Regions from separate parts of the Leclercia adecarboxylata genome, predicted to be linked through region 1. Evidence: predicted binding sites of a transcription regulator. Region 1 holds the regulator's gene; each other region holds the start of a gene.
The links. Region 1 encodes PurR, which represses purine synthesis genes. Its sites were predicted from a motif close to CANGCAAACGTTTGCNTG; they were not measured.
Positions count from the first base shown of each region.

Region 1 (4,182 bases):
GCCGCGCAGACGCCTACCGCCTGGATAAAGCGCAGCACCAGCAGCCAGGTGGCATCGCGTACCCACAGCATGCCCAGACAGCCCAGCGCGAAGATGGCTAAACCGGTCAGCAGAACCGGCTTACGCCCGAAGCGGTCGGACATCGGTCCCCACAGCAGCTGCGCGAAAGCAAAGCCCGCAAGGAAGAGGCTCAGGCTGGCGCTGATGGCGGCCGCCGGGGTTTGCAGATCTTCCTGCATGATCGAGAAGGCAGGCAGATACATATCGGTGGCGAGGAAGCCCAGTACGCTCAGGCCGCCAAGCCAGACTAAAAATCCTTTCCTGGGTTGCATTGTTTTATTGTCCTTATGGGTGCAGGTTTAGGTAGCCGCTGAGTGTAGGCAGTGCAATCCCGCTTGTGAAACGCTAATATTTGGCGGTTGCATTCAAATTTTTTGCAGGCAGAAAATGTGGTCTGAATATTCCCTTGAAGTGGTGGACGCCGTGGCGCGTAACGGCAGTTTCAGCGGCGCGGCCCAGGAGCTGCACCGCGTTCCCTCGGCGATCAGCTATACGGTGCGTCAGCTTGAGGAGTGGCTGGCGGTGCCGCTGTTTGAACGGCGCCATCGCGACGTGGAGCTCACCCCGGCCGGCATGTGGTTTCTGAAGGAGGGGCGCTCTGTTATCAAAAAAATGCAGATCACCCGCGAACAGTGCCAGCAGATCGCCAACGGCTGGCGCGGGCACATCTCCATTGCGGTGGACAACATCGTTCGCCCCGAGCGCACCCGCCAGATGATTGTCGATTTTTACCGTCACTTCTCTGACGTCGAGCTGCGGGTCTCCCAGGAGGTCTTTAACGGCGTGTGGGATGCGCTGGCGGACGGCAGGGTGGAGATGGCCATCGGCGCGACCCAGGCGATCCCGGTGGGGGGACGCTACGCTTTTCGCGATATGGGCATGCTGAGCTGGATCTGCGTGGTGGCGAGCCATCATCCGCTGGCCGCGCTTCCCGACCCGCTCAGCGATGATACCCTGCGCAACTGGCCGTCGCTGGTGCGGGAAGACACCTCCCGCTCGCTGCCAAAACGCATCACCTGGCTGCTGGACAACCAGCGGCGGATCGTCACCCCGGACTGGGAGTCGGCGGCAACCTGCCTCTCGGCCGGACTGTGCGTGGGGATGGTGCCGGTGCATTTTGCCCGCCCGTGGATCGACAGCGGCAAATGGGTGGAACTGACGCTGGAGAACCCGTTCCCGGATGCGGCCTGCTGCCTGACCTGGCAACAAAACGATATGTCACCGGCGCTGGCGTGGCTGCTGGATTATCTGGGGGACAGTGAAACGATGAACAGGGAGTGGCTGCGGGAGCCAGAGGTGCTGGCTCCCTGAGGGGATCAACGGCGGTAGTCGCGGAACGGGCCATCGGCGACGGAGCGGCGTTCGATCAAACGCGGATGCACTTCAATGGACTGCGACTCTTCGCGCTTGTTGACGATACGGTCGAGCAGCATGTTGAAGGCCGTCTCCCCCAGCGAATCTTTTGGCTGGTGGATAGTGGTCAGCGCCGGGGTGAAGAACCGGGCGTTGCGCACGTTATCATAGCCGATCAGCGAAACGTCCTGCGGCACGCGCAGACCCATTTCATCGGCGGCGCACAGGGCGCCCATCGCCATAATGTCGCCGCCGCAGAAAATAGCGGTCGGACGCGGGCTCTGGGAGAGGATCTGCTGCATGGCGCGATAGCCGGACTCTGGCTCAAAGTCGCCCTGCACGATCCAGTTTTCCGGCACCGTGATTAACGCTTCTTCCATCGCTTTCATAAAACCGGCCAGACGCCCGGCACCGGTATTGCGCTCCAGCGCCCCCGGAATAACGCCGATGTCGCGGTGACCGCGTTCAATCAGATAACGTCCGGCCATATAGCCGCCTTCAAAGGCGTTATCGATCACCGAGTCGGTGAAGTCGGCTTTCGCTTCGCCCCAGTCCATCACCACCATCGGAATATTGCGATACTCTTCCAGCATCGTCAGCAGGGGCTCCGGATATTCGGAGCACATCACCAGCAGGCCGTCGACACGCTTTTGCGCCATCATTGACAGGTAGGCCCGCTGCTTCTCGAGGCTGTTCCAGGCGTTGCCGAGGATCAGGGTATAGCCTTTCTGGAAGCAGTTTTTCTCTACCGCTTCAATAATTTCTGCGAAGTAGGGGGCTTCGCTGCTGGTCGCCAGCAGGCCGATCGATTTGGTGTGATTCACCTTCAGACTGCGGGCCACGGCGCTGGGAGAGTAGTGCAGCTCTTTGATCGCTGCCCAGACGTTGTTACGCGTCTCTTCCGCCACAAAGCGGGTTTTGTTAATAACATGTGATACGGTTGTAGTGGAAACGTTTGCGCGTTTCGCTACGTCTTTAATTGTTGCCATCAGATGTCACTCCAGACCATATCTAAGCTCCTGAAAAACCAATAGGTAAACGTTTGCCTTCACTCGCCCTAATTGCGCAATTTGAATTGCGGTACGCCGGGAAAACGACACAGGACGTCAGGAGGGGGTCAATGGCCGGTACGCTAATAAATTTAGCGTGGAATTTTGTCTGATCTTGACCAAAAGGGGAAGAGTAAAAATGGATATCAACCTAATTCCCGCAAGATTTTTACCCTGAACTGTGCAAAAATGAGCAAGCTCACTCTTCATGGGGTGATTAAAAGGAGAAAAATTGATGAGTACCGATCTTAAGTTTTCGCTGGTTACCACCATTATTGTTCTGGGTCTGATCGTAGCAAGCGGTCTGACTGCTGCGCTGCACTGATCCTCGCGAGGGAGTCACCGCTCCCTCGTCTCCCTTCCTTTATTGTTACGCTCCCTGCAAAAATCTTTTGCCAAATTGTTAACTTCTCATTTTTTGTGATTGATGTCATGCTTTCGCCTTCATTGTTCTGTGTCGCCTGACGACACGGTGTCTGGAGTTGAAGTATGAGAATCAATTTTCCGCTGCTGGCCCTGGCCATTGGTGCGTTTGGTATCGGCACCACCGAGTTTTCCCCGATGGGGCTGTTACCGGTGATTGCCCGGGGTGTGGATGTTTCTATTCCCGCGGCAGGCATGCTGATCAGCGCCTACGCCATCGGCGTGATGGTGGGGGCGCCGCTGATGACCCTGCTGCTGTCGCACCGCGGTCGCCGTAACGCGCTGATCTTCCTGATGGCGATCTTTACCGTCGGTAACGTTCTCTCGGCGCTCTCCCCGGATTACACCACCCTGCTGCTGTCGCGCATTCTGACCAGCCTCAACCACGGCGCCTTCTTTGGCCTCGGGTCTGTGGTGGCCGCAAGCGTGGTGCCGAAGCACAAACAGGCCAGCGCCGTGGCAACCATGTTTATGGGGCTGACCATCGCCAACATCGGCGGCGTCCCTGCCGCGACCTGGATGGGCGAAGCGATCGGCTGGCGCATGTCATTCCTCGCAACCGCGCTGCTCGGCGTGGTCTCGATGATCGCACTGTTCTTCTCTCTGCCAGCGGGCGGGGCGGGCGAAAAGCCGGAAGTGCGCAAAGAGCTGGCGGTGCTGATGCGCCCGCAGGTGCTCTCGGCCTTGCTGACTACCGTGCTCGGTGCCGGGGCGATGTTTACGCTCTACACCTACATTGCACCGGTCCTGCATGACATTAACAACGCCACGCCTGCCTTTGTCACCGCGATGCTGGTGCTGATTGGCGTCGGTTTCTCGCTTGGCAACTTCCTCGGCGGCAAGCTGGCGGACCGCTCCGTGAGCGGCACCCTGAAGGGGTTTTTACTGCTGCTGATCGTCATCATGCTGGCGATCCCGTGGCTGGCGCGTAACGAAGTGGGCGCGGCATTTGCGATGGTGGTGTGGGGAATGGCGACCTTTGCGGTAGTACCACCGCTGCAGATGCGCGTGATGCGTGTAGCGAGCGATGCGCCGGGGTTATCCTCTTCCGTGAATATCGGGGCGTTTAACCTCGGGAATGCGCTGGGGGCGGCGGCCGGTGGGGCGGTGATCTCGGGCGGACTGGGTTACAGCTTCGTTCCGGTGATGGGGGCCATCATTGCGGCGCTGGGGCTTCTGCTGGTGCTGACTGCTGACAGAAAACAACCTGATCCGGTGTGTGCTACCGAATAAAACAGAAAAGCAGAAGGCCGGGCCTTCTGCTTTTTTTGTTACGCCGCGAAGTTCTTCGCAACAA
Region 1 covers NZ_CP040889.1:4,149,043-4,153,224, forward strand. The annotation lists gene punC (purine nucleoside transporter PunC) at 1-332, opposite strand, end outside; gene punR (DNA-binding transcriptional activator PunR) at 448-1,371, shown strand; gene purR (HTH-type transcriptional repressor PurR) at 1,377-2,402, opposite strand; gene cydH (cytochrome bd-I accessory subunit CydH) at 2,698-2,787, shown strand; gene FHN83_RS21550 (MFS transporter) at 2,952-4,118, shown strand; gene sodB (superoxide dismutase [Fe]) at 4,157-4,182, opposite strand, start outside.

Region 2 (4,182 bases), 1.6 Mb from region 1:
GCAACTAAAGGTTCTCTCCGTTGCTGGCGATCACCTTCTGATACCAGGCGAACGACTTTTTCTTGCTGCGATTCAGCGTGCCGTTGCCTTCGTTGTCTTTATCCACGTAGATAAAGCCATAGCGTTTTTTCATCTCGCCCGTTCCGGCAGAGACCAGATCGATGCAGCCCCACGGGGTGTAGCCCATCAGATCCACGCCATCCTCCTCCACCGCTTTTTTCATCTCGCGGATATGGGCGCTGAGATAGTCGATGCGGTACTGGTCGTTCACCGTGCCGTCGCTCTCCAGCACGTCGATGGCGCCAAAACCGTTCTCGACAATAAACAGCGGCAGCTGGTAGTGATCCCAGAACCAGTTCAGGGAGTAGCGCAGCCCCACCGGGTCAATCTGCCAGCCCCAGTCAGACTTCTGCACGTACGGGTTGGAGACCAGGCTTTTGCTTTCGTCATAATCCAGCTGCGGGTTGTCGTCCGTCGCTTTGGTGGCAAACGACATGTAATAGCTGAAGCCAATGTAGTCCACGCAGCCCTGCTTCAGCGCCGCTTTATCCTCTTCGGTGATATCCAGCTCAAAGCCGCGACGGGCGAAGTAGTTGAGCAGATGCTGCGGATAGGCTCCGCGCACGTGCACGTCGGTGAACCAGTAGCGGCGGTGCATGGCGTTCATCGCCATCATCATATCGTTCGGGGCGCAGGTCAGCGGATAGATTGGGCACATGGCGATCATGCAGCCGATACGCAGGGACGGGTTGATGTCGCGTCCGGCTTTCACCGCCAGAGCGCTCGCCACCAGCTCATAGTGCGCCGCCTGGAACATCACCGGCTCGCGATCTTCACCCGGCTGATAGTGCAGGCCGGAGTTAGTAAAGGGTGCGAAATCCTCGTGGAAGTTGGCCTGGTTGTTGATCTCGTTAAAGGTCATCCAGTACTTCACTTTGTGCTGATAGCGCTCGAACACGACGCTGGCAAAGCGCACAAAAAAGTCGATCAGCTTGCGGTTACGCCAGCCGCCGTACTCTTTTACCAGGTGATAAGGCATTTCGAAGTGCGAGAGGGTGATCACCGGTTCGATGCCGTGCTTCAGACACTCATCAAACAGATCGTCGTAAAACTTCAGCCCCGCCTCGTTAGGTTGCAGCTCGTCGCCTTTGGGGAAAATACGCGTCCAGGCAATGGAGGTGCGGAAGCATTTAAAGCCCATCTCCGCGAACAGCTGGATATCTTCTTTGTACCGGTGATAGAAATCGATGGCTTCGTGGTTGGGGTAGTTTTTACCCGGCAGCACGCCGTCGGTGATTTCGCGGGGGACGCCGTGTGCGCCAGCGGTCATCACGTCCGCAACGCTCGCGCCCTTCCCGCCCTCCTGCCAGCCGCCTTCAAGTTGATGCGCCGCCACCGCGCCGCCCCACAGAAAACCCTCTTTGAATCCTGACATGCGATATCCCTCATTCAGCGTTAATTATCGGCAAAAAAGAGTACAGAAACCGGTTTCAGTAAAATGATGTGCATTCGCTGGCAGGGTTGCAAGAATAAGAATGTACCCGGTTTCATTTTCGTGAACGGGTTCATGTTTGCGTGCTAAGGCGTGATTTTTACTGGATTTTCACGGGCGCTATTTTCTGTTGCAGAATGGGCTCGCAAACGTTTGCCTGGACTGTTAGAATTGCGCCGATTTTTCTTACTATCGCAATGCAATCGCGTGGGGACTTGAGCCGTGACCAACAAAACTTCTCTCAGCTACAAAGATGCCGGTGTTGATATTGACGCAGGTAATGCGCTGGTTGACCGTATCAAAGGTGTGGTGAAAAAGACCCGCCGCCCGGAAGTGATGGGAGGTCTGGGAGGATTCGGCGCACTGTGCGCGCTGCCGCAAAAATACCGTGAACCGGTTCTGGTCTCAGGCACCGACGGCGTGGGCACCAAGCTGCGTCTGGCGATGGATCTGAAACGCCACGACACCATCGGCATCGATCTGGTCGCGATGTGCGTGAACGACCTGGTCGTTCAGGGCGCTGAGCCACTGTTCTTCCTCGACTACTACGCGACCGGCAAGCTGGACGTGGATACCGCAGCCAGCGTGATCAGCGGCATCGCCGAAGGCTGTCTGCAGTCTGGCTGTGCGCTGGTGGGCGGTGAAACTGCCGAAATGCCGGGCATGTACCACGGCGAAGATTACGACGTTGCTGGCTTCTGCGTGGGCGTTGTCGAAAAATCAGAGATCGTTGACGGCAGCAAAGTGACCGACGGCGACGTGCTGATCGCCCTGGCGTCCAGCGGCCCACACTCTAACGGTTACTCCCTGGTGCGCAAAATTGTCGAAGTGAGCGGCTGCGACCCCCTCACCACCGAGCTGGAAGGGAAACCGCTGGCCGATCACCTGCTCGAACCTACCCGTATCTACGTGAAATCGGTTCTGGAGCTGATTGAGAACGTGGACGTTCACGCTATCGCCCACCTGACCGGCGGCGGCTTCTGGGAAAACATCCCGCGCGTACTGCCGGACAACACCCAGGCGGTGATCGACGAATCTTCATGGCAGTGGCCTGCGGTATTTAACTGGCTGCAGGATGCCGGTAACGTCAGCAATCACGAAATGTATCGCACCTTCAACTGCGGCGTGGGGATGGTTATTGCCCTGCCGGCAAGCGAAGTGGACAAAGCCCTGGCGCTGCTGCAGGCGAAAGGTGAAAACGCGTGGAAAATCGGTATCATCAAAGCGTCTGATTCCGAAGAGCGTGTGGTCATTGAATGAAAAATATAGTGGTGCTCATTTCCGGTAACGGAAGTAATTTGCAGGCTATCATCGATGCCTGCAAACAGAAGAAGATCAACGGCACCCTCCGCGCAGTATTCAGTAACAAGGCCGATGCGTACGGCCTTGAGCGTGCCCGCGATGCGGGCATTGCCGTGCATGCGCTCAGCGCCTCCCAGTTTGCCAGCCGCGAGGCCTTTGACCGCGAGCTGGTGCAGGAGATAGACGCCTACGCCCCGGACGTGGTGGTACTTGCCGGCTACATGCGCATCCTCAGCCCGGCGTTTGTTGCGCACTATGCCGGGCGACTGCTGAACATCCACCCTTCCCTGCTGCCAAAATATCCTGGCCTGAACACCCATCGTCAGGTGCTGGATAACGGCGATGAAGAGCACGGTACCTCGGTCCATTTCGTCACTGACGAGCTGGATGGCGGCCCGGTTATTCTGCAGGCGAAAGTGCCGGTATTTGCAGGCGACAGCGAAGAGGATGTCACCGCCCGGGTGCAGGCCCAGGAGCACGCCATCTACCCGCTGGTGGTCAGCTGGTTTGTTGACGGTCGTCTGGAAATGCGCGACGGCGCCGCCTGGCTGGACGGCGCGCCGTTACCCCCGCAAGGACATGCGGCAGAAGAATAGTATATTTGTCGGGTGGCGCTTCGCTTACCCGACCTACTTAACTAACTCTCTATTTTCCCTCAAAAAATAATTTAACTGTCATACTTTTCTGACACAGTTGGACATATTGTGGAAATGCTCGCCATAATAAAGGCGAGACGGATTTACCACGTCCTGTGATTGAACTGGAGTGTGAGTAGTAATGGGTCAGGAAAAGTTATACATCGAGAAAGAGCTAAGCTGGTTAGCATTCAACGAGCGCGTGCTTCAGGAAGCGGCGGATAAAACTAACCCGCTGATTGAGCGCATGCGTTTTCTGGGGATTTACTCCAATAACCTGGATGAGTTCTATAAAGTTCGCTTTGCTGAACTGAAACGCCGAATCATCATTAGCGAAGAGCAGGGTTTAAACTCGAACTCGCGTCATCTGCTGGGCAAGATCCAGTCCCGCGTACTGAAAGCCGATCAAGAGTTTGATAGCCTCTATAACGAATTGCTGCTGGAGATGGCGCGCAATCAAATCTTCCTGATCAACGAGCGTCAGCTCTCGGTCAACCAGCAGAGCTGGCTGCGTCACTATTTCAAACATTATCTGCGCCAGCACATCACTCCGATCCTGATTAACCGCGAAACCGATCTGGTGCAGTTCCTGAAGGATGACTACACCTATCTGGCGGTAGAGATTATCCGCGGCGACAGCATCCGCTATGCGCTGCTGGAGATCCCGTCAGATAAAGTCCCGCGCTTTGTCAATCTGCCGCCGGAAACGCCGCGTCGCCGCAAGCCGATGATCCTGCTGGATAACATTCTGCG
Region 2 covers NZ_CP040889.1:647,488-651,669, forward strand. The annotation lists gene FHN83_RS04860 (6-phospho-beta-glucosidase) at 5-1,435, opposite strand; gene purM (phosphoribosylformylglycinamidine cyclo-ligase) at 1,715-2,752, shown strand; gene purN (phosphoribosylglycinamide formyltransferase) at 2,749-3,390, shown strand; gene ppk1 (polyphosphate kinase 1) at 3,572-4,182, shown strand, end outside.
Region 2: the regulator PurR is predicted to act here: its motif matches at 1,635-1,652, upstream of purM (phosphoribosylformylglycinamidine cyclo-ligase).

Region 3 (4,182 bases), 2.4 Mb from region 1:
TATGGATATGTCGCTGGGGATCACCGGGCCGCTGGCCGGGCTGGTAATGGCGTGGGCCGGCGTGCCGGTTATCTATCTGGCAGCGGCGGGGCTGGTGGCGGTGGCGTTACTGCTGACGTGGCGGCTAAAAAAATGGCCTCCGGAGGAGGCCATTTCATCGTGATAACTTACTGAATCACGAGGGTATTGATGATGTTCTCTGCGGCGGTCTGCGCTTTCTGCTGATCGTCAGCAGGCAGCGTGATCTGCAGGGTCAGCAGCTTGTTGTCCACTTTTCCCAGCACCACGGAAGAGTAGGCGGTCTGGCCTTTGGCAGAGATGATGCTGTCCAGCTGCTGCAGGTTGTGGCCTTTCAGCTCGATGGTTTTGTTGGTGACCACCTGCAGCTGCGGGTCGCGGCTGCGCTGCTGATCTTCCAGACGTTTCGCCAGCACGCCCAGGTCTTCGCTGGTGTCGTCGCCGACGATCACAATCACCGCTTTTTGCCCGGTGGCATCGGAGTAGACGTGCATGTTATTCGACTGGGTGCCCAGCTTGCCGCTCTGATCGGTCATATCCGCAGGCAGCGAGAAGCTGAGTTTGCCATCCATCAGGCTGACCGGCTGACCCGTGGCATTGCTTTCAGCAGACGCACCCTGAGCAGGCGTTTTGGTGTCGCTGTTGTCACAAGCAGCAAGCCCCATCACCAGCAGGCCAATCCCGACATATTTAACCAGATTGCGCATTGAATTCTTCCTTTCGATAAACGGCCATAACGGCGCATCTGCTCATCTTAACACAACTGTTCAGGGGAACCCTTAACCTGCCCGCAATGCTGAGATTTCAGATTTATCCGCGAATCTTTTCAGCAACATATTCAGCAGCACGCCGTACATCGGCAGGAAGAAGACCAGGCTGATAAGCACCTTGAAGGCGTAATCCACCAGCGCGATTTCCATCCAGTGTTCGGCCATAAAGGCATCCGGGCTACGCCAGAAAGCGATAAAGAAGAAGGCCAGCGTATCGCTGACGTTGCCAAACAGCGTGGAGGCGGTCGGTGCCATCCACCAGCGATGGTTCTGGCGCAGGCGGTTAAACACATGCACGTCGAGGATCTGCCCCAGCGCGTAGGCCATAAAGCTGGCGGCGGCGATACGGGCGACAAACAGGTTAAAGTGCGCCAGCGCCCCGAAGCCCTGCCAGCTTCCCATGTAGAACAGCGAGGAGATCACGTACGAGACAAACAGCGCCGGCAGCATGACGGCAAAAATAATGCGTCGGGCCAGAGGTGCGCCAAAGATACGGACGGTGAGGTCGGTCGCGAGGAAGATAAACGGGAAACTGAACGCGCCCCAGGTGGTATGAAAACCAAAAATGGAGATCGGGAGCTGCACAAGGTAGTTACTGGAGGTGATCACCAGCAGATGAAAAAGCGAAAGCCAGAACAACGCTTTTACGCGCTGCGATTGAGAGAACTGCGTCATATTGTGACCTTTTTGATTAAAAATTTGGGGTGAGGGAACCCAATAAAACCGCCGCATCATACTGCTTTCACTATGCTTTGCAACGGCTAATTTTTACGCAATCGTTAACCTGGTTTGCATTGCCCGGTCCGGGGCGTAAACTACTGCCGTTTTTATCTGGACGAGACGACGATGACCGATCTGTTAACCCACCCGGACCACACCCTTGATGCCCAGGGCCTGCGCTGCCCGGAACCCGTCATGATGGTGCGCAAAACCGTGCGCACGATGCAAACCGGCGAAACGCTGTTAATTATTGCCGACGATCCGGCTACCACCCGCGATATTCCCGGCTTCTGTACCTTTATGGAACATGAGCTGCTGGCGCAGGAGACCGCGTCGCTGCCGTATCGGTATCTTATCCGCAAAGGCTAATGCCATTTTGCCCGGCGGCGCTTCGCTTGCACGGGCCTACGTGTAGGCCGGGGGTAGGCGCAGCCGCCACCCGGCATGACCGCCGCCACAAATTTAAACCACCATTTCATTTTTTAGCGCTTTTTGTGAAGTGCTTCACCCACGTTTTCCAGGCAGTAGGCTAGTTTTGAAGCGTTAATAATTAAAACAACGTTCCGATACTCACCCTCACTACCCTGGAGTTGACTCAATGAAAACGACCCTCAAGCCGTTGCTGGCTGCTCTGTGCCTGTCAGCTTTTGCTGCCTCCGTCTCTGCGCAAACCATTAAAGCCGCTGATGTGCATCCCGAAGGCTACCCCAACGTGGTGGCGGTACAGCATATGGGTGAAAAACTCAAACAACAAACCGACGGCAAGCTGGATATCAAAGTCTTCCCGGGCGGCGTGTTGGGTGATGAGAAGCAGATGATCGAGCAGGCGCAAATGGGCGCCATCGACATGATCCGCGTCTCTATGGCGCCGGTTGCGGCGATTCTGCCGGATATCGAAGTCTTTACCCTGCCCTACGTTTTCCGCGATGAAGACCATATGCACAAAGTGATCGACGGCGATATCGGCAAATCCATCGGCGAGAAGCTCACGAATAACCCGAAATCCCGTCTCGTCTTCCTCGGCTGGATGGACTCCGGCACCCGTAACCTGATCACCAAGAACCCGGTGGTGAAACCTGAAGATCTGAAAGGGATGAAGATCCGCGTTCAGGGTAGCCCGGTGGCGCTGGCCACGCTGAAAGATATGGGCGCCAACTCGGTCGCGATGGGGGTCAGTGAAGTGTACAGCGGCATGCAGACCGGCGTTATCGACGGCGCAGAGAATAACCCACCGACCTTTATCGCCCACAACTACATGCCGGTTGCCAAAAACTACACCCTCAGCGGCCACTTTATCACCCCGGAAATGCTGCTCTACTCCAAAGTGAAGTGGGACAAGCTGAGCGCCGACGAGCAGGAGAAGATTAAGACTCTGGCCCGTGAAGCCCAGATGGAGCAACGCAAACTGTGGCAGGAATACAACGCCCAGGCGCTGGAAAAAATGAAGGCCGGCGGCGTGCAGTTCCATGACATCGACAAGGCCGTCTTTATCAAAGCGACAGAGCCGGTGCGCGCCCAGTATGGCGAGAAGCATCAGGATCTGATGAAAGCGATCGCTGACGTTCAGTAAGCCGGAGTCTCTATGTCCGAACTTTATCTAAAGTGGATGGACCGTCTCTACCTGCTGGCGATGGCCGTAGCCGGGCTGTCGCTGCTGGTGATGACTATCGTTATCCCCATTGGCATCTTTTCGCGCTACGTACTCAACCGCGGTGAGTCGTGGCCGGAGCCGATTGCCATTATCTGCATGGTGACGTTCACCTTTATCGGCGCGGCGGTGAGCTACCGCGCCGGCTCGCATATTGCGGTGAATATGCTTACTGACAGATTACCGGCTTCACTGAAAACGCTCTGCGCGCGCGCGGTGGATCTGCTGATGCTGGCGATCTCGGGGATCATGTTCTGGTACAGCTACCTGCTGTGCATTGAACTCTGGGAGCAACCGGTGGCGGAGTTCCCGATCATGACCTCCGGCGAAAGCTATCTGCCATTGCCGATCGGATCGGCGGTGTTAATCCTGTTTGTGCTTGAGCGCCTGATGTTTGGCTCTCAGGAACATCGCCCGGTCGTCCTGATCGGCAACCACAGTTAAGGGGTGAACAATGGATGCATTTGTTTTGTTATTCACCCTCGCCATTCTGCTGGCGCTGGGGATGCCGGTGGCCTTTGCCGTCGGCTTAAGTGCCGTGGCCGGTGCGCTGTGGATTGACCTGCCGCTGGAAGCGCTGATGATCCAGATAACCAGCGGGGTGAATAAGTTCACCCTGCTGGCGATCCCGTTCTTTATCCTCGCCGGGGCGATCATGGCGGAAGGGGGGATTGCCCGCCGTCTGGTGAACTTTGCCTACATCTTTGTCGGCTTTATTCGCGGCGGGCTGTCGCTGGTGAATATCGTCGCCTCGACCTTCTTCGGCGCGATTTCCGGCTCGTCGGTGGCGGATACTGCCTCCATCGGGACCGTGATGATCCCCGAGATGGAGAAGAAGGGCTATCCACGCGAATACGCGGCGGCGGTGACCGCCAGCGGTTCGGTGCAGGCGATTTTGATCCCGCCCAGCCACAACTCGGTGATTTACTCGCTGGCGGCCGGGGGGACCGTCTCCATCGCCACGCTGTTTATCGCGGGCGTGCTGCCGGGGCTGATCCTCGGGTTAAGCCTGATGGTGCTGTGCCT
Region 3 covers NZ_CP040889.1:1,753,567-1,757,748, reverse strand. The annotation lists partial or broken gene FHN83_RS10220 (MFS transporter) at 1-163, shown strand, start outside; gene FHN83_RS10215 (DcrB family lipoprotein) at 168-725, opposite strand; gene FHN83_RS10210 (7-cyano-7-deazaguanine/7-aminomethyl-7-deazaguanine transporter) at 798-1,463, opposite strand; gene tusA (sulfurtransferase TusA) at 1,635-1,877, shown strand; gene FHN83_RS10200 (TRAP transporter substrate-binding protein) at 2,107-3,078, shown strand; gene FHN83_RS10195 (TRAP transporter small permease) at 3,091-3,600, shown strand; gene FHN83_RS10190 (TRAP transporter large permease) at 3,611-4,182, shown strand, end outside.
Region 3: the regulator PurR is predicted to act here: its motif matches at 1,558-1,575, upstream of tusA (sulfurtransferase TusA).